Aridibaculum aurantiacum: one gene and its partner. The protein of the gene in region 1 interacts with the protein of each later gene in a pairwise test. Links are inferred from orthologs where the notes say so. Each region holds a gene or a part of one and is shown in the gene's direction. Other genes may lie near its edges. The genes, in order: ruvC and ruvA.

Region 1 (10,466 bases):
TCACGCTCTTTGCACTGGCTGCTATCGGGTATGTGGGTAGTCTTGTTTTTTACAATTCATATTTACCCGAAATAGCAGCACCTGAAGACAGGGATCGAATTAGTGCCAAAGGGTTTTCTATGGGTTATATCGGGAGTGTAATCCTTCAATTGATCGGCTTTGGGTTGGTGCTTTATTTTTCTGCAAATGGCGATGATACGAGTGGCCCTCGTTATACTTTCCTGCTAGTGGGGCTATGGTGGATAGGTTTTGCACAGATCACTTTTGCAAGGCTTCCGAAAGTAGCACCTGCGGTAAAAGAACACCATGCAAATTTCTTTACAGAAGGTTTTAAAGAACTACGTAAAGTAGCAGCACACGTGGCTACCATGCCTGTGATGAAGCGCTACCTGTGGGCATTTTTCTTTTATAGCATGGGCGTGCAAACGGTGATGCTGGCAGCTACTGTATTCGGTAAACAATTACTAAACCTTGACGACACCAAGCTGATCATTACCATTGTTGTGATACAAATAGTAGCTGTAGCTGGCGCTTATCTTATGGCTAAACTTTCTGCTACATATGGCAATTTTAAAGTGCTGATAGGTGTCATTTTCATGTGGATAGTGATTTGCATTAGCGCGTACTTTATAGCAGAAGCTGCAGAGGCAGGCGCCAATGCCGAACTGGGTTTTTATGGACTTGCAGCAGCTGTGGGGCTAGTGATGGGAGGCATACAATCACTTAGCAGATCTACCTATAGCAAACTGATGCCTGACACCCGTGATACAGCGTCGTACTTTAGCTTTTACGATGTAACTGAAAAAGTGGCTATCGTCATCGGGCTTTTCAGCTTTGGATATATAGATGAACTTGCCGGTATGAAGCACAGCGTGCTGGCCCTTATTGTTTTCTTTGTCATCGGAATTTATTTTCTTTTTGCAGCGCTTAAAAAAGAAGGTCCTGCAACAAAACCAATTGAAGCATGAAGTTATATACCATAAATACCGGGAATTTTAAGCTTGACGGGGGCGCTATGTTTGGCGTAGTTCCAAAGAGCATTTGGAGTAAACAGGTTCCAGCCGATGAAAACAATATGTGCGCATGGGCGCTACGTTGCTTACTGATAGAAGTAGATGATAAGCTGGTTCTGGTAGATAATGGTATGGGTGATAAACAGGATGCAAAGTTTTTTGGCCACTACTATATGCATGGCGATGATACATTGGACGGTTCATTAGCAAAACAAGGTTTCACAAAAGATGACATCACTGATGTTATCTTATCTCATCTTCACTTTGATCATTGTGGTGGAAGTATAGTGCGCAATGGTGAAGCTCTTGTTCCGGCTTTTAAAAATGCAAACTTCTGGAGCAATGAACGGCATTGGCAATGGGCTACTCAACCTAATGAAAGAGAGAAAGCTTCCTTCTTAAAAGAAAACATACTACCCATACAAGAGAGTGGCAAACTACATTTTGCTGAAGTGCAAGATGGTGCTTCTATCATTCACCCGGCCATAACTGTTCGCTATGCCTATGGACATACAGATGCTATGATGCTGCCGCAAATGGAATACAAAGGAAGGACGGCTGTTTTTATGGCAGACCTGTTGCCTTCTGTTGCGCATATTCCTCTTCCTTACGTAATGGGATACGATATGTTTCCTTTGACTACACTTAAAGAGAAGAAAGCATTTTTAGAAGAAGCAGCAGAAAAAGAATACGTGTTATTCCTGGAGCACGATGCCAACAATGAATGTTGTACAGTGCAAAAAACAGACAAAGGAATAAGATTGAAAGAGACCTTTAAATTGGAAGATCTATAACAGTAAAATGTGAAGCAGGAAGCGAACTCTTTTACCTGAAGCTTATCAGCGAGGTCATTGGATAACGGAGGTTCTGGTAACCCATCAGGTCTACTTTTACTGAGCCAACTACAATAGGACTTTCTATACGAACAGGTACTTTGTTCTGATCTTCAGTTACCCATACAGTCATCTTTTCACCACCTTCAAAGATGGTTCCTTTTACTAGCAGCGGCTTAAACTTATAGGTCTTAAACTTGCCGTAGCGGGTCTTTACTGTTTCTTTACCAAGGTAGCGAATGTGCATATTGTACACCTCGTTGTCGAGGAACATGGTAAAAGGTATCTTATCTCCTGCCTTATATTTTTCAAAGTTGATATTGCGCGCATAGTAGATAGAGCTCAAAACATCCTGCACGCAATCAGGTACTTTAAATACACCATCGTTTGTTATAGCTGTATTTGTATTGTGGTTGAAAGTTACGTTCTCGTACTTTTTGTATCCACCTTCTTCTATGTTGCGAATGAATTTATAAGGACGTAAAGTAGCAGTATCTATGAAGGTTTCGTAGCGGTCTCTTACTTTAAAAATCCAGTCGTACTTGCTATTGGTAACACCTGTACCTACTACATGATAAGCAGGCTTATTATTTACTTTGGTGAGGCTGGTAGTAAAATTGGCAGTACCTGCATTTACAAAAACACCCAGCGCATTGTAGAACACAACGTAGCTAATGTTTTCATTAACTGAAAAACTATGATTTCTTATACCACAAAAATCATCGCCCGCTGATAAGCGCGCATTGATGGTGATACATAGGATTATGGCTAGTAATTTTTTCACGTTATCGGTTCCTGAATAGTTTAATGCCCAAAATAAACAAACTCCCTGCCACTGCCGGCACAACTAAGTTAATTAACCAAATAGTTGAAGCCGTAAGTACGATACCCAAAGTATTGCTGCTAAACAACCCAAATATGTAAATGCTCAACTTTCCCCGAATACCAAGTTCTGCCAATGCTATTGTTGGAACTATGGCAAGTGCAAGGAACATGGCAGTTATCAACCAGATGGATGTAGCCAGCGAAATCTCTACCTTGAATAGCTGTAGCAATAATAGATATTGTACTACAAAGATGACATAACGTGCAAGTGATAATAACAATACTTTTAATAATTCTGCAGCGCCAAATTCCTCAAGTTTTTGAATGAAAAACGAATACTTTTTGATGATAGGTATTCTTTCGAGCAGCTTAATCAGCCAACTGATTTTGAAGTAAAGAACAGACAATGCAACGGTAGCTGAAAGCACCAGGTACATGATAGCATCAAGCCAAATGATGGAGAAAGGCAAAGAAGTAGCAGCAACCTCATCAAAGTAACTATTCAATATAAAGAGCCCGATGGTACCCATTAGCAGGGTAATGATCAACTGGCTAATGCTGCCTACAAAAGTGATGGCAATGGTTCGTATTCTATTACCTTCTTTTACATACAATACACGACCTACATATTCACCGGCACCGTTAGGTGTATTAAGTGCCAGCGATACACTAAGGCCGGATAGTATTGCTTTGAATGAAGTGAAAAATGAAATTGGCTGAATATGTTTCACCAGCACACGCCATTTAATTGCTTCAAAACTCCAGTTGAAAACCATGAGCAAAATGACCAGGATGGGCTTCCATGCTTCCTGCCCGGTAAAGGATTCTTTTATCTGCAACCACGACACTTTCCAATCTGGCTGGTTCATGATATTGCGATAGATAGAAATTGCCAGCCAAAGAAAAAGTATAGGACCTACACAGTAATTGAAGAATATTTTCAGTCGTTTGGTCAGATGTAAAAATTTGGTGGCAAACGTAACGATTTGTTTTCGTGTTTGATGAGGTTGAAGCTTATGGCCAAAGTCATGACTGATGTTGAATGACAGGATGATCTAATGTTATCAACATTGAAGGAAGTGGAAGAAAGAATGAACGAGTAATCACCAAAGCCTTTGCTGGATTGGATTTCTACCTAATTTCACCGCCAGATGAACACCAGCAGCAACATCATTTTAGGCATTGACCCCGGAACATTATTTATGGGTTATGCATTGATGAAAGTAAACGGCAACAAGCCGCAACTGCTCATGATGGATGTGCTAAAACTCTCCAGCAAGAAAGACGCATACGAACGCCTGCAAAAAATACACTCCACTGTTTCTGAATTGATAGTTACTTACAAACCTGATTGCTTTGCAATTGAAGCTCCGTTCTTTGGTAAGAATGTACAGAGTATGCTAAAGCTGGGAAGGGCGCAGGGTGTGGCTATAGCAGCAGCTATGAATGCTGGATTAAAAGTAACCGAATACTCTCCAAAGAAGGTTAAACAATCCATTACCGGGAATGGTAATGCGGATAAAGAACAGGTTTGGAAAATGCTGCAGCGCATTCTTACTCTTGAAGACAAACCTGATTCATGGGATGCTACCGATGCACTGGCTGTTGCACTTTGCCACCATTATCAATCTACATCTGTACTAGCTAATCTTGACAAAGGCCTGAAAGGCTGGGAAGATTTTATTGCCAAAAACCCGGGAAGGGTGAAGTTGAAATAGAAGCAGTTTGAAATTCTCACATTACCTTTTTTCAAAAAAAGAACCAGGCAAATTAGTTGGAATCAAAAAGCTGATCTTTTTAATTGAAGAATGAATGATCAACCTTAAAAGATCAGCTTGTATTCTTAAGCCATACTAAACAAACGTTCAGCTATCTCTACTTCCAGGCGGCTTGGTATATCTACGCCTTCGTCGCCAAGAGCCATGTACCTGCCAACTGAAGTATCAAAAACAAAAACATATTCTTCGCTGCCATTAAAAGTTACGGTGAAGCGCTTTTCCTGGTTAAAATCAAATGGAGTTGCTTTTACCAAATATGGCACTCCATCTACTACCAACTCAAAGTTTTGTGTATTCATTTTTCCTTTTTTAGGTATACAAATAATAGCTAGTTGAGCAGCAAGATTTATGCCCTCCACATTGTTTACATGCTGTGCTACTTTGGCAACAAATCCACAATAGCTTCTTGTATCTCCTTGAACTCTTCCGGCGAAAACTTCTTCTTCGGGTTTTGAATATTGATATCGGCAGTAACATTGGTGGGAATAAGATGCACGTGAGCATGTGGCACTTCAAAGCCAACAGTAAGGAAATTGACCCTATTACACCCGGTGTATTTTTCTATTGCTTTAGCTACAGGTTTGGCAAACGTTAGCAGCTCCGCCAGGTAATCATCAGGCACATCAAATATTTTATCTACTTCTATTTTGGGTATCACCAGTGTATGCCCTTTCTTCACAGGAAAGATGTCGAGAAACGCAAGGAACTTATCACTTTCAGCTATTTTATAAGCTGGTATCTCACCATTAATGATCTTAGTAAATATGCTCATACAGTTGGATTATGATTGAATGCAGTGGTTGCAAATTTCTGTAAAACAAAAGAGGCTACCAATGGCAGCCTCTAAAAATATCCAGTACTTATTTTAAATGGAGATGTTTTCTACTTTGAATTTTAGGATACCGGTTGGCGCCTGCACTTCTGCTATCTCACCTACGTGCTTTCCTATCAATCCCTTTCCTATAGGCGATGAAGCTGATATTTTGTTCTGCTTCAGATCTGCTTCTTTTTCACCTACTATCTGGTAAGTAACGGTTTTCTTAGTAGCAATATTGGTAATGGTCACTTTGGTAAGTATAGCCACTTTACTAGTATCGATGGTAGTCGGATCTACAATCTTTGCCGTGGCCAGTACACCTTCCAGTTGTTTTATTTTGGCTTCCAGCATTCCTTGTGCTTCTTTAGCTGCATCATATTCTGCATTCTCTTTCAAGTCGCCTTTTTCCCTTGCCTCAGCAATTGCATGGCTGGCTGCAGGCCTGTCTACAGTTTTAAGTGTATGCAGTTCCTGTTTCATCTGCTCAAAGGTCTCCTGTGTCACGTAGTTAATTTCACTCATACTCATAGCTGTTTTAAATGAGGGTAAAAAAAATACAACGCCACAAGGAGTTGCAGCGTTGCATTCTGACAAAAATAGCATTTCTGGCAAACGAAACAAGTTTTGCAGCAGCTAATTGAAGTCATACTACCGGGTGTCCTGCAAGGCTTATACATATAAAACCAGCCTAATTCTAATGATGCTAGCTTGTAAGGCAGCCAAAAGATTTAACAAACAACTTGAACCTCTGGCGCATTAGTTGAAAGTGGTTCTGCAAATTTCTCCTATGCAAACATATTCCAACCTCTATGCAAAAAATCCAGGTGTTGTTTCATTCGGCTCTACTGAAATCGGGCCTTACTATTGGGTAGGACATTGTAAAAACGGGATAGACTATTACGCCGGGCAAACCTTTAAAGCACCTGCTGATGGCATGCTTACACGTATCAAATTATTTCCTTCGGTAGTATATGGCAGTACGGAAGCAACATTATCGTTGTACGAATTTGACATGCAAAACCATACATGGATAAGAAAGTGCACCGAAATAGAAAAGCCTGTAAGGAAGGTGATGGAAGGCCAATGGATAAGCTTCGACATTAGTGGTATGATAGTGAACAAGAACAGCAGCTATGGCTTTAAAATAAGCTGTAACGGAGATGGTATGTTGGCTATAGCGGAGTGTCCATGGAATATCAGCAATCCTTATCCTGATGGTGAAGAATGGATTGGTTCATCGCAAAAGATGGAAGGTAATTTTCATAAAGATTTCGACCTGGCTTTTGAAGGTAGCATTGAACCCTGATCAAAGGTTTAGCTTCTTCAAAACTACTTCGGCCATCTTAAGGTAAGCTTCATTTGAATAACCAGCTATATGCGGTGTGATGATAACATTTGGACGCGCCATCAGGTTATCCAGTTGATGCTGCTCATCGGTAGTATAACTTGATAGATTCTCATTTTCTAAAACATCCAGCGCAGCACCTGCTATTTTACCTTCATCCAAAGCCTTGATCAAGGCTGCAGTATCAGTTATTTTACCGCGACATGTACTTAAAAAGTAAGGCGCCTTTTTAAGTTGGTTAAAAAACACTTCATTAGCCAAATGGTATGTATCGGCAGTAAGCGGAAGATGAAGACTTACTACATCAGCATAAGCGCAAACCTGCTCCAGGTTAGCCTCTTTCACATGATCTTTTGCGAAACCATATTTCATCTTATCGTAAGCCAACACGGTAACATCAAATGGCTGAAGCAGCTTAGCAAAAGCACTTCCTGTATTGCCATAACCTATCAAACCAACTGTTTTACCAGACAGCTCTACACCACGATTTTCATTGCGTAGATACTTACCCTGTTGCACCTGCTGGTGGCTTCTTACAATGTTGTTCATCAGGCTAAGCAGCAATCCCAAAGCATGCTCTGCTACTGCATTTCTGTTACCCTCCGGGCTGCTAACACACCTGATATTCTTTGTCTCGGCATATGCCACATCTATTTTTTCCATTCCGCTGCCCAGGCGCCCGATCCATTGAAGTTGCTGTGCAGCATCCAGCATTTGCTTGTCCACTTTTATGCGCGTGGTTACTATAAGACCAGTAGCTGATCCTATGCTTGTCATCAAATCATCGTAGGTTATAGTTGGAGAATATTCTACCACAAAACCTTTGCGCTGCAGTTCCTCCAGCATGAATGGATGACAAGGTGCTGTTATGATTACAATAGGTGCCAATTTTTAAAAATTCATTCTATACGTTAAAGCAGCAAAGTCTGCTACTGATAAAGCTTCCGCTCGTTTATTAAAAATTTCATCCTGCAATTCATCAGCGTTGAATAGACCACGCACTGCATTACGCAATGTTTTTCTACGCTGGTTGAAAGCAGTTTTAACCAGGTTTTGAAAATGTTTATCACTCTTCATATCCACCACATCAGTGCGGCGCACCAGGCGTATCACACCACTTACTACTTTAGGTGGCGGATTAAAAGCTTCAGGAGCTACATCGAATAAATACTCCACATCATAATATGCCTGTACCAGTACACTTAGTACACCATATACTTTACTGCCTTCTTTAGATGCAGCACGCTCAGCCACTTCTTTTTGAAACATTCCCACACACACAGGTACGAGATGTTTCCAATCAAGGATCTTAAATAATATCTGCGTAGAAATATTGTAAGGAAAATTACCAACTACAGTAAAGGGCTCTTCAAAAGGTGGATCTATATCAAGAAAGCTTTTAGATATGACCTTTTCGTTTAGCACAGGAAATTTACGGTGCAGGTATTCTACCTTTTCTTCGTCCAGTTCTACGGCTTTAAAATCAATATTCTCCAATTGAAGCAGGTGTTTAGTAAGAGCACCACCACCCGGCCCTACTTCCAGCAAGCGGGAAAAAGGATTTTGTTTCAAAGCATCTACAATACGCTCACTTACAGACTCATCTTTTAAAAAGTGCTGCCCCAAAGATTTCTTCAACTGGTAATCCATGGGTGCAAATTAGGCTGATTGATCTAATTGTTGAATGGTAGTAGTGGTTTGATTGTTGATGAAGATTGTGCAACCACTTTTCTAATAGCAGGAAATTGGCAGATGCAATGTATAATGATTGAACGAAACAAGCTGGTTGGGCAACAATAAAACAATACAAGGCATCCAACAATCATCCATATTTTTGCCACTTCAAAATATTAGTATGAGCAACGAACTACCTGTACCTGTAATTGGATTTTCATGCGGCGATTTGAATGGCATTGGCCTTGAGCTGATCATTAAATCTCTTTCTGATTCACGCATACTAGATCATTGTACACCAGTAGTTTTTGCCAGCAATAAGAGTGTGAACTTTTACCGTAAAATAGCTGCAGAACAAAACTTCAATTATGCCTCTACTAAAGAATTGAACCGCATCAACCCGAAGCAGGTTAATGTATTCAACTGTTGGGAAGAAGAAGTTGCCATTACACCAGGACAGCTTAATGAAATTGGTGGAACATATGCACTTAAGTCTTTAGAAGCTGCAGTAGATGCTCTTAGAAATCAGCATATTCAAGGATTGGTAACAGCGCCTATACATAAGAAGAACATCCAGTCAGAAAGCTTCAATTTTAGCGGGCACACACCTTACCTGAAGCATGTATTTGGCGTGCAGGATGTACTGATGCTGCTTGTTTCTACCAACTTGCGTGTGGGTCTTGTTACCGAGCATGTGCCTGTTGCTGAACTGGGAAATCACATTACATCTGCAGCTATAACAAGTAAGCTAAAGATCATGCACCAAAGCCTGATAAAAGATTTTGGTATAGATAGGCCTAAAATTGCTGTGCTGGGGCTGAACCCGCATGCCGGCGACGAAGGATTGATAGGCCAAGAAGAGAATGATATTATTAAACCAGTGATAGCAGATGCGCGCAACCACAAAGTTTTAGCCTTTGGACCTTATAGTGCCGATGCCTTCTTTGCACGTGGTCAATACCAGCAGTTTGATGGTGTGCTGGCTATGTACCACGACCAGGGATTGATTCCATTTAAGAGCCTGAGCATTGGCGAAGGCGTAAATTATACTGCAGGACTGCCTGCTGTACGTACGAGCCCTGATCATGGAACTGCATTTGACATAGCAGGCAAAGGAGTGGCTGATGAATCATCTTTCCGTGCTTCGCTGTTCGAGTGTATTGATATTATTAACCGCCGTCAAAATCATGCTGATAACAACCGCAACCCGCTTCGCCGGATTAGTGCACGTGTTTTTGCAAACGTAGTAGATGAGCGACTGGAAGATTAGGGTAAAAGCAGTTGTTCTTAGTTCAACATCGTTGTGTCACTCACTTGTACGGGCAGTAAATAAAGGAGCAGGAAAATCAGCTGATCTAAACCAATACAATTGAAACATGCATACTATAAGCAATGAGATCATAAGAATACAGGTGGCCAATAAAGGAGCAGAACTACAAAGCATTTACAACAAGCAAACCAGCCTTGAGTACTTGTGGAGCGCCGGCCCTGAGTGGCCAAAGAAGAGCCCGGTGTTGTTTCCCATCATTGGCGAACTTAAGAATAAGCAATACACTTACAACGGCAATATCTACTCGCTGTCCCGTCATGGTTTTGCAAGGGAAAAGGAATTTGTTTTAGAAGCGCAAACACAGAATTCATTAACCTTTAGTCTTACTTCTTCAGAAGAAACAAAATCCGTATATCCTTTCGATTTCATTTTCCGGGTAATATACAGGCTGGAAGAAAACCGGCTTATCATTTCATATGAAGTAGAGAACAAAGGTGAAGAGGAAATGTACTTTTCTGTAGGTGCGCATCCTGCTTTCGCACTGCCATTGCAGCCACACCTGCAGTTTACTGATTACTACCTGCAGTTTGACAAAAAGGAAACAACACAACGTTGGCCGCTTACAGATGACGGACTCATAAAAACAACACCCACTGATTTTCTTGTGGATACTGATAAGTTACCTTTACATAAAGACCTGTTTAGCAAGGACGCGATTGTCTTCAAAGATCTCACTTCCTCTACCATCTCTATAGTTTCAGATGCCTCACCACATGGAGTGAATGTATCCTTTGAAGGCTTTCCATTCATGGGTATCTGGAACACCAAAGGCGGAGACTTTGTTTGCATAGAACCATGGTGTGGCATAGCAGACAGCGAAAATTCATCAGGCAATTTAGAAGAGAAAGAAG
Region 2 (10,585 bases), on another replicon or contig:
ATAAAAAAACAACTCGGGATTTTATCATGGCTGAAAATGAAATCATTAACCAAAACGCTGATGGACAGGAGTCTACGCCAGCTGCTGAACAAGCAACTGATGTAACTACAGCGACAACAAATGCACCTGTTAGCGAGCCACAGCAAGGCGAAGAGCCAGTTGCTCCGCAAACACAGCGCCCTGAGCCAGTTGTTGAAACTGCTCACGACGACTTTGACTGGAGTATTGACAAACGCAATGTCTCTACTTACAACAAAGAAGAAAGAGAAAAGTATGACAGTGTTTATGACAACACTTTTGTACAGATTAACGACGGCGAAATCATTAGAGGTACTGTAGTAGGTATCACTAAAACTGATGTTGTTGTAAACATTGGTTTCAAGTCTGATGGTCTTGTTTCTCTGAACGAATTCCGCGACACGCCAGGTCTTAAAACTGGTGATGAAGTAGAAGTTATGGTAGTTGAAAAGGAAGACAGGCAAGGTCACCTTCACCTTTCTCGTAAGTCTGCAAGAATCTTCCGTGCATGGGAGCGTATTGTGGAAGTACACAAGACTGGCGAGGTTATCACCGGTACTGTTACCAGCAAAACCAAAGGTGGATTGATTGTAGACGTGTTTGGAATGGAAACATTCTTACCAGGTTCTCAGATCGACGTGAAGCCTGTAACTGACTACGACCAGTTCGTTGGTAAAACAATGGAATTTAAAGTTGTGAAGATCAACGAAGCAATCAAAAACGCGGTTGTATCGCACAAAGCCCTTATCGAAAGCGACATCGAAGCACAGCGTGCAGAGATCATGTCGAAGCTGGAGAAAGGACAGGTATTGGAAGGTACTATCAAGAACATCACAGACTTTGGTGCATTTATGGACCTGGGTGGACTGGATGGTTTGTTGTACATCACCGATATCAGCTGGGGTCGTATCTCGCATCCAAGCGAGGTGTTGAAACTGGATCAAAGACTGAACGTGGTTGTACTAGATTTCGACGACGACAAGAAGCGTATCAGCCTTGGTTTGAAGCAACTTACTCCACACCCTTGGGATGTGCTGCCTGAAACAGTTACTGAAGGTCAGGTAGTAAAAGGTAAAGTTGTAAACATTGAAGATTATGGTGCTTTCCTTGAGATCATGCCAGGTGTTGAAGGTCTAGTTCACGTAAGTGAAATCACTTGGGCTAACACGCCAATTAATGCTAAGGAATTCTTCAAACTTGGAGATGAGTACGAAGCTAAGATTGTTACACTTGACAAAGACACTCGTAAAATGAGTCTTTCTATCAAGCAAATGAGCGACGATCCTTGGAGCACAATTGAAAATAAATTCCCTGAAGGAAGCAAGCACGAAGGTTTGGTGAAAAACATCACTCCATACGGTGTATTCGTAGAATTAGAGCCAGGTATTGGTGGTATGATCCACATCAGCGACCTAAGCTGGTTGAAGCGTTACAATCATCCGGGTGAATTCACTAAAGTTGGTGAGAAGATCGATATCATTATCATGGGTATTGATAAAGACAACCGCAAACTTCAGTTAGGACACAAACAACTCGAAGAAGATCCTTGGAATACTCTTGAAGATACTTTTGCTATCGGTTCACTTCACGAAGGAACGATCACACGCAAAGACGACAAGGGTGCTACAGTACAACTTCCTTACGGTCTTGAAGGATTCGCTCCTGCCCGTCATCTTGCAAAAGAAGATGGTAAGACAGTAGGTGCAGATGAGCATGCACAATTCATGGTGATCGAATTCGATCGTAATGAAAAGCGCATCGTTGTTAGCCACACCCGTATCTGGGAACAAGCTAAGAACGAAGAGTACCAGGCTGCTAAGAAAGAACAGCGCGCTGAGGCTGAGAAGACTCAGAAAGCTGTTAAGAACCTGCAGACTAAAGTTGAAAAAGCAACTTTGGGAGATCTTGGTGCACTGGCTTCTATCCGCGAGAAGTTGCAACAGGGTGAAGAAAATAAAGACGAACAGAAGTAATCGCTTCTTTTCTGATATTATAAATGCCCCTGCGAAAGCAGGGGCATTTATATTTTAGATTTTTTTATTTCGGATTGGGGATTGGTGGTTGAAACAATTTTAGTTTCCTCCATAAGAACTATGAATTTATAGAGATGCTTACTTGATAATAAATGAGTAAGTGAATAATTATTTACCGAAAGTTCTTTACAGCTTTACTAAATAAAAAAGCCGGTCCCTAAAAAGGGTCCGGCGCATCTCTTTCGAGGAAACTGTACATACCAGTGATACAATATCACCATCATGCGCTGCCTCCAAATCATATTTTTTAAAATAATTCTTACGAGTGGTTATTACGACTGGTGGACGTATAATAAACTTTAGTTGTCTCAAGTATCCAGCATCAACCAATATTCAACATGCATCATCAGCATCCATCTAGTATCCGCCATCCAGTATCCTCTAAGTCATCAGCATCTATCGACCAGCTCTCACCTAATAAGCCCACTTCACCAGCGTTGCTCCCCAGGTGAATCCACCACCAAAAGCTGCCAATACCAGGTTGTCACCTTTTTTCAGTTGGCTTTCCCATTCCCATAAACAAAGAGGAATGGTACCTGATGTAGTGTTGCCATAACGGTGAATATTCAGCATCACCTTTTCGCTGGGTATTCCCATGCGGTTAGCGGTTGCATCAATGATACGCTTGTTAGCCTGATGCGGAACCAGCCATGCAATATCATCGCCTGTTACATTGTTTCTTGTTATCAGTTCATAAGCGGCATCTGCCATTCCCACTACAGCAAATTTAAAAACCGACTGACCTTCCTGGTAAACGTAATGTTCGCGTGCCTGTACGGTTTCTATGGTGGCAGGCTTAACTGAACCACCCGCTTTCATGTGCAGGTACTTTGCGCCACTGCCATCCGATTTCAAAACCGTGTCAACAATGCCAAGTCCTTCTTCATTTGGTTCCAGCAAAACAGCTCCGGCGCCATCACCAAAAAGAATACAAGTAGTGCGGTCGGTATAGTCTATAATCGAACTCATCTTATCGGCACCCACTACTACTACTTTCTTATAACGTCCGCTTTCTATCATGGTAGTTGCCATGGTTACGCCATATAAAAACCCAGAGCATGCTGCACCAAGGTCGAAGCTGAAAGCATTTTTAGCACCTATTTTATCGCAAATTATATTGGCCGTTGCGGGGAAGGTCATGTCGGGCGTAACCGTACAGCATATAAGGCAATCGATCTCCATAGGATCAATCCCACGCTTCTCACACAAGTTCAATACAGCCGGAGCTCCCAGGTCGGATGTGCCTTTGCCTTCTCCTTTCAGGATTCTTCGTTCTTCAATCCCGGTTCTTGATTTTATCCATTCGTCGTTGGTTTCCACCATCGTTTCCAATATCTTATTCGTGAGCCTGTATTCGGGAACATATCCTCCTACACCTGTGATCGCTGCTCTTAGTGTATGCTGCATTTGGGGTTATAAAGATTTAATTCGGCAAATAAAATGATTTCTTTATTCTTGGTTTTGAAATCGGGGGCTAAGGTAGCAGATACTATCCATTTGTGTAGTTGTATCACCAGTACAATAAATAATTATTTGTACTCTGAAACCCTTCGTATATTTTTGATGCCCCCATAAAAACCAGTTAGTGATAGCTTTTGTTAGAGGAAATTTTGCAGTGAAGAACCCGGCCCAGGTAATTGTAGATGTAAATGGGGTAGGGTATGAGTGCCATATAAGTCTAAATACTTATTCAGCTATCAGTGAAAAAGATAACGGGCAGCTTTATACTTATTTGCACATTACAGAAAACAACCAAACCCTGTACGCCTTTGCCGATACGATAGAAAAGGATCTTTTTAAAGAATTGATAAGTGTTTCAGGTGTAGGTGCAGCAACAGCCCGCATGATGTTGTCTGGAATGAGACCTGATGAGATAGTGAAAGCAATTGTGCAAAGCAACGCCAGGCTGTTAGAAAGTATCAAAGGAATAGGCAAGAAAACAGCTGAACGCCTTGTTTTAGAATTGAAAGACAAATTAGCGAAGCAGCATAATGAAAATAAACTTTTATCCGTTATACAGTCTCCAATAGAAACGGATGCTTTGAATGCCCTTATATCACTGGGAATAGCAAGACCTAATGCCGAACAGGCAATTAAGAAGGTGCTGGCATCTTCTGAAAACTTAAACGTTGAAGAACTTATTAAGAAAGCGCTTAAAAACCTATAGCCTATAGATAAGATCTGTACTTAAAAACAGCATTAGATTTTGAGCCGGAGTTACTTTCTTCCATTTATTATTTCACTGCTTTTGATGGTCGCTTCCTGTTGGAGTAGCGGTGCTATTGCACAAACTTCTTCCAATTCCAAGGACACCACACGTTTCCCTATCAACGACAGAAGGGGCGATCCATTTACCTATAATTCAAACAATCCCTTCAACTTTTCTGATACCTCTTATATTAAAAGAGATATTGAATACGATCCGGTTACCAAGCAATATTTCATAGTAGAAAAGATAGGCAACAACTACTACCGCACACCTACTTACCTCACCTTCGAAGAAATGATGCGCTTCAAAGCACGGGAGGCTGAGCGTGAATATTTCCAGAAGAGAGCAAGCACACTGGGTGTACTGAACAGGAAGGTGGAACGACCTCAATTAAAAGTTTACGACAAGCTTTTCAATAGGATCTTTGGTGTTGGTCCCAATGGCTTTAAAGTAGATATACGGCCGCAGGGAAATGTGGACATACTAGCCGGTTACCAGGGACAGAATATTAAGAACCCAACCTTACCTGAAAGAGCCCGCCGCAATGGCGGTTTTGACTTTGATATGAATGCCAACGTGAACGTGATGGCAAACATTGGAGACAAGCTGAAACTTCCTATCAACTATAACACCTTAGCCAACTTCGATTTTGAAAACCAGCTAAAGCTGGATTACAAAGGAATGGATGATGAGATCATCAAATCCATAGAAGCTGGTAATGTATCGTACACCAGTAAAGGAACTTTGATTCCAAGTGCTCAAAGTCTATTTGGTATCAAAACTCAGCTACAATTTGGGCGACTCTTCGTTACTGGTGTATTGGCCAATCAACGTGCACAACGCCAAAACCTGGCGCTGCAAGGTGGTGCCTCTACAGTACGTTTTGAAAAAAGACTGGATGATTATGAGGAGAATAGGCACTTCCTTTTAGGAAATTACTTCAGGGACAACTATAATAAGGCGATGCGAAACCTGCCTGTAGTAAACAGCCAGGTGCAAATACAAAGAATGGAGGTGTGGGTAACCAACCGTACCGGCGCCACCACCGAAACAAGAGACGTAGTAGGTTTTATGGATATTGGTGAAGGCGCACCCTATAATACCAATATTAGGAGCCAGGCAGGTGCGGGTGCTTTGCCAAATAACTCTGCTAACGATTTGTACACTCGTTTGCTCAACGATCCAAACACAAGAAATCCTTCGCTGATCAATAGCCGTTTGCTTTCTATGGGCTTAACGCCGGTAGAGGATTTTGAAAAGACATTTGCCCGCAAGCTGAATCCAAATGAATATTTCTTCAACCCGCAAATTGGTTTCGTATCGCTGAACCAGCAACTACAACCAGATGAAGTATTGGCTGTAGCATATCAATATACTTACAATGGTAAGGTTTACCAGGTAGGTGAATTTTCCCAGGATGTTGCACTAGACTCATCACGCCAGGGTGTACAAAAAGTATTGTTTCTAAAATTATTGAAAGCCACTTCTCAAAGGCCAATGCTTCCTATCTGGCGTTGGATGATGAAGAATGTCTATTCACTTGATCTGCCAGGTGTACAGCGCCAGGATTTTAAACTTAACATTCTTTACGAAGAACCAAGTGGTGGTTTGAAAAGGTTCTTACCAGAAAGTGACCCGGCAGTGGAAGGTCGTCCATTGCTGCGTATACTCAACCTTGACAGGCTGAACAACCAGAACGACCCGATGCCTGATGGTGTATTCGATTATATAGAAGGCTTCACTGTTCTTTCGCAGCAAGGCAAGATCATTTTCCCTTTACTTGAACCTTTTGGTGAAGACCTTGATAGCCTTGCTTTCAGGAACCAACCAGTTCCGCTAAAAGAGAAATATGTTTATTACCAGTTGTACGATTCCATAAAAGCCATTGCACAAACCTTTGCCAACGTGAACCGATACGTGATGCAGGGTTCGGGTAAAGGAAACTCTTCGTCTGAAATATACCTGGGTGCTTTCAACGTACCACCAGGTTCTGTTACAGTTACATCTGGTGGGCAAATACTGCGTGAAGGCGTAGACTTTAGCATTGATTACAATTTGGGAAGTGTCAAGATACTGAACCCGGCTATTTTGAATAGCGGCTTGCCTGTGAATGTGCAGTTTGAGAACAATGCAGGCTTTGGTATGCAGCAACGAAACTTTATGGGCTTGCGCATGGATTACCTGGCCAGTAAAAAACTTTCACTAGGTGCCAGTGTTGTTCGTTTGGGAGAACGACCATTTTTTACCAAGATGAATTATGGCGATGATCCTATTCGTAATACCATGTATGGTCTCGACTTCAATTACCGTACAAATTCTGCCGGCCTGACGAGGTTACTAAATAAGTTGCCGTTTTACAACAGCAATACCATGTCCACAATCAATGCATATGGTGAAGCTGCTTACCTGCAACCGGGTCACCCGCCACAGATTGGAAAAGGCGAGCAGGGACTTATTTATATAGATGACTTTGAAGGAACGCGAAATAGCATAGATCTGCGTTTTCCATTTGTATCATGGGTGATGGCCAGTACGCCACAAAACAATGGCCTATTCCCTGAAGCTACTTTAACGGATAGTGTAGCCTATAACCAAAATAGGGCAAAGCTGGCGTGGTATAATATTGAACCGATACTGCAGGATAAGAACAGTCCTAACAACCCATTGCGCCGCGATCTTGCCAAACTTAGCGATCCACGTGTACGGGCAGTTTCCAACCAGGAACTGTTTCCGCAGCGTACAAATGATCTTGGACAAAACCAGCTGGTGACTTTTGATCTTGCCTATTATCCTACTGAAAGAGGTCCTTATAATTTTGAAAGCAGGGCTAGTCAATTAAATGCTGCCGGTAACCTGGTGAACCCGCGCAACCGTTGGGCGGGTATCATGCGTGCAATAGATCAAACGGATTTTGAGACCAGTAACGTGGAGTTTATTGAATTCTGGGTGCAGGATCCTTTCATCAAAAATACATCAAGCCGCGGTGGTAAATTATACCTGAACCTCGGTACGCTGAGTGAAGATATTTTGAAAGATGGCCGTAGGTTCTTTGAAAATGGACTGCCAACGCCTAATCAGCCTACAGCCGTTGAAAATTCTACATGGGGTAAGGTTCCAGTTAACCCGATACAAGTAACACAGGCATTCAGTAATGACCCTGCTGATCGACAGTTCCAGGATGTAGGTTTGGATGGAATGAATGATACAGAGGAGGTAGCAAGGCATCAACGTTATTTGAATGAACTGGCTACTGTTTTTGGTACATCCTCTACGATTTACCAGCAGGCACTGAACGACCCGAGCAACGATAACTATCGCTGGTACCGCGACGAGCGTTATGATGCCAGCAACACAGATATACTTGGCCGTTACAAGCATTTCAATAATCCTCAAGGCAACTCACCAATAGCGACAGGTAATTCACAATTCAGTCCAGCTGCTACTTTATACCCTGACAACGAAGACCTGAACAGGGACAATACACTGAATGAGTCAGAGGAGTATTACCAGTACATGATAGACCTGAAGCCAGGTATGGACATTGGTGACAAATATATTACTGACAAGCGCGTCATCACTGCGCGTTATGCAGATGGTACTTCCGGTACTGAAAACTGGTACCTGTTCCGTGTACCTATAGCTGATTATGAGCAGCGCGTTGGCAACATTCCAGATTTCAAATCAATACGCTTCATGCGTATGTTCCTTACTGATTTCGAGGAAGAGGTAGTGCTGCGTTTTGCTCGTCTTGACCTTGTTCGTAACCAGTGGAGAAACTTCCAGTTCCAGGTGAATACAACAGGACAATATGTTCCGCTGCCGCGTAGTGCAAACAACAACTTCAATGTACTTGCGGTGAACGTAGAGGAGAACAGCAGCCGTCGTCCGGTTAACTATCTTATTCCTCCTGGAATTGAGCGTGTGCAGCAGTTGAGCAACAATGGTGTAAACCTGTTGCAGAACGAGCAGGCAATGAGTTTTAAACTACGTGATCTGCGTTATGGCGATCCTCGTGGGGCATTCAAAAACATGAACCTTGATATGAGGCAGTATGGTAAACTAAATATGTTCATCCATGCTGAAAGTGTTGTAGGAAGTTCAAACGTGGTAGACGACCAATTACATGCAATTGTTCGTATTGGTAACGACTTTTTAAACAACTACTACGAAATACGTATCCCGCTAAAGGTTACACTGCCGGGGAATTATCCCAATACAGAAACGGGGCAGAAAGCCGTTTGGCCAGAGCCGAACAATCTTGATTTTGACATACAGGAACTGGTACAACTAAAGGTGAGGAGAAATGGCGGACAGATTAACCCTAATGATTTTTACCAGGAAACGATAGGTAATAAATTATTCGCCATAAAAGGAAATCCGAACCTCGGAGAGGTACGAGCTATATTAGTGGGAGTAGAGAACGTGGAAGTGCCTGGCGCTTCGCCTATAGCCAATGCAGAAGTTTGGATAAACGAATTGCGGCTGAGCAAGCTGGATGAACGTGGCGGTTATGCCGCTACCGGAAGAGTAGATGTAGGCCTCGCCGACCTTGGAACTGTATCGGTAGCTGCCAATATGTATACCGCCGGGTTTGGTACCTTGGAGCAAAGGGTAAATGAAAGAGCACGGGAAAACTTCAAACAATTTGATGTGGCCGCCAACCTGGAAATGGGTAAGCTATTGCCTAAAGCACTCAACCTTTCCGTTCCGCTTTATGCGAGCATCAACCAAACCATTCGTACACCTGAATACGATCCATACGATCTTGATATAAAGCTGAGGGATAAACTGAATTACTCTGGTAACAAAAGAGACTCTATTCGTACGGCTGCCATTGATAGAACGACTATCAAAACAATCAACCTTACCAATGTGCGTATCATGCCTTCTGGCAATAAGGTGCGTCTGTGGAGCCTGAGCAATTTTGACGTCAGCTATTCCTTCATAAAATTTGAGCAAACAAGTCCGCTCATTCTAAAGAACGATGTGGTAAAGCATCGTGGAGGATTTGGTTATACCTATAACAACCAGCCAAAGTATTGGGAGCCGTTCAAGAACGTCATTAAATCGCGTTCTCCATGGTATGGATTGATCCGTGATCTGAACTTCAATCCAACGCCATCTCTGATTGGTTTCCGTGCTGATCTAAACAGGCAGTTCGGCGAATTTGTGCCGCGAATTGTAAACAGTTTCGACAACAAAGTGGAAAGAGTAGATACTACCTGGGATAAGTTCTTCACCTTCGACAGGTACTACAATATGCGTTGGGATCTTACCCGTGGATTGAACCTGGATTTCTCTGCAGTTAACAATGCACGTATCGATGAGCCACAAGGAAGAATTGACACACGTCCTAAAAAGGATACAGTCCGTGACAACCTGTTGAGTGGTGGAAGGAATACGCTATACCAGCAGCGTGCTATTGCCAGCTACAACCTGCCATTAAGTAAAATACCTTTTGCTGATTGGATCAATGCCCGTTATAGCTATACAACCACGTACAACTGGATTGGTGCAAGTCGCTTGGCTATCGATCTTGGGAATACAATAGAGAACAGCCAGGAGAACAACATCAATGGAGAATTTGATTTCACCAGGTTGTATATGAAGAGCCGCTTCTTTAGGTCATTAGACAATGCTGCAGCACCGCAGCAACCACGTAATAGGGAAAAGGGTAAACCAGGTGTTCAAGGTGGCGATGCAAGTGCCGCTAACGCAGGAAATCCAGATAAGCAATTGGAGAAGCCATCTACATTACCAACACGCCAGGAAGTAATAGAAGGAAAAACAGGTAAAGAAAAGCGGATGGCGCTGCGCAAATGGAGAAGGCAACGCCGCGATGAACGCCGTGAGCGCAGGCAGCTAAGGCAGGCCCAGCCAATGGATATTGGTGGTGTAGCCAAAGCCGGTGGTCGTTTGTTGACAATGGTTAAAAGAGCCAGCATAAACTATGGCGAGAACTATAGAAGCCGCGTTCCGGGCTATACCGATAGCACCAGGGCATTAGGTCAAAACTGGAATACCATGGCTCCGGGTTTGGATTATGTTTTCGGAAAACAACCCGACACCAGCTGGCTGAATGATAAAGCAGCAAGAGGATTGATCACCCGTGATACTACGTTCAACTTTATGTTCAGGCAGAGCCTTGACCAGAAGCTGAGCATCACTGCACAGATAGAACCGATCAGGGAATTCACTATTGACCTTAACCTCGATAAAACCTTTACCAAGGATTATACTGAGCAATTCAAAATGGTTTCTCCTGATAGTGGTTTCCAACACCTGAGCCCATTGGCAACAGGAGGTTTCCAGGTTTCTTATATCG

What was found.
Region 2: the proteins of ruvC (region 1) and ruvA interact in binary tests that used the Escherichia coli proteins (3 or more experiments, as listed by UniProt). The link is inferred for Aridibaculum aurantiacum from one-to-one orthologs.

The regions. Positions count from the first base shown.
Region 1 is NZ_JAFEWC010000001.1:603,295-613,760, reverse strand. What follows is about bases 2,773-5,605. They hold ruvC (crossover junction endodeoxyribonuclease RuvC), read left to right. Parts: upstream 2,773-3,822; coding sequence 3,823-4,389; downstream 4,390-5,605. Other genes in these bases: greA (transcription elongation factor GreA), read right to left, coding at 5,315-5,605; J4N22_RS02635 (HIT family protein), read right to left, coding at 4,826-5,221; J4N22_RS02640 (hypothetical protein), read right to left, coding at 4,515-4,748; J4N22_RS02650 (lysylphosphatidylglycerol synthase domain-containing protein), read right to left, coding at 2,773-3,540. Also shown: J4N22_RS02665 (MFS transporter), read left to right, coding at 1-968; J4N22_RS02660 (MBL fold metallo-hydrolase), read left to right, coding at 965-1,807; J4N22_RS02655 (DUF3108 domain-containing protein), read right to left, coding at 1,839-2,630; more of J4N22_RS02650, read right to left, coding at 2,632-2,772; more of greA, read right to left, coding at 5,606-5,788; J4N22_RS02625 (hypothetical protein), read left to right, coding at 6,054-6,572; J4N22_RS02620 (NAD(P)-dependent oxidoreductase), read right to left, coding at 6,573-7,499; 16S rRNA (adenine(1518)-N(6)/adenine(1519)-N(6))-dimethyltransferase RsmA, read right to left, coding at 7,503-8,261; 4-hydroxythreonine-4-phosphate dehydrogenase PdxA, read left to right, coding at 8,467-9,555; J4N22_RS02605 (aldose 1-epimerase family protein), read left to right, coding at 9,662-10,466.
Region 2 is NZ_JAFEWC010000003.1:627,060-637,644, forward strand. Bases 2,476-5,427 are described here. They hold ruvA (Holliday junction branch migration protein RuvA), read left to right. Parts: upstream 2,476-3,636; coding sequence 3,637-4,218; downstream 4,219-5,427. Other genes in these bases: J4N22_RS16285 (beta-ketoacyl-ACP synthase III), read right to left, coding at 2,476-3,458; sov (T9SS outer membrane translocon Sov/SprA), read left to right, coding at 4,303-5,427. In the rest of the region: rpsA (30S ribosomal protein S1), read left to right, coding at 27-1,991; more of J4N22_RS16285, read right to left, coding at 2,466-2,475; more of sov, read left to right, coding at 5,428-10,585. UniProt on the Escherichia coli protein: The RuvA-RuvB-RuvC complex processes Holliday junction (HJ) DNA during genetic recombination and DNA repair.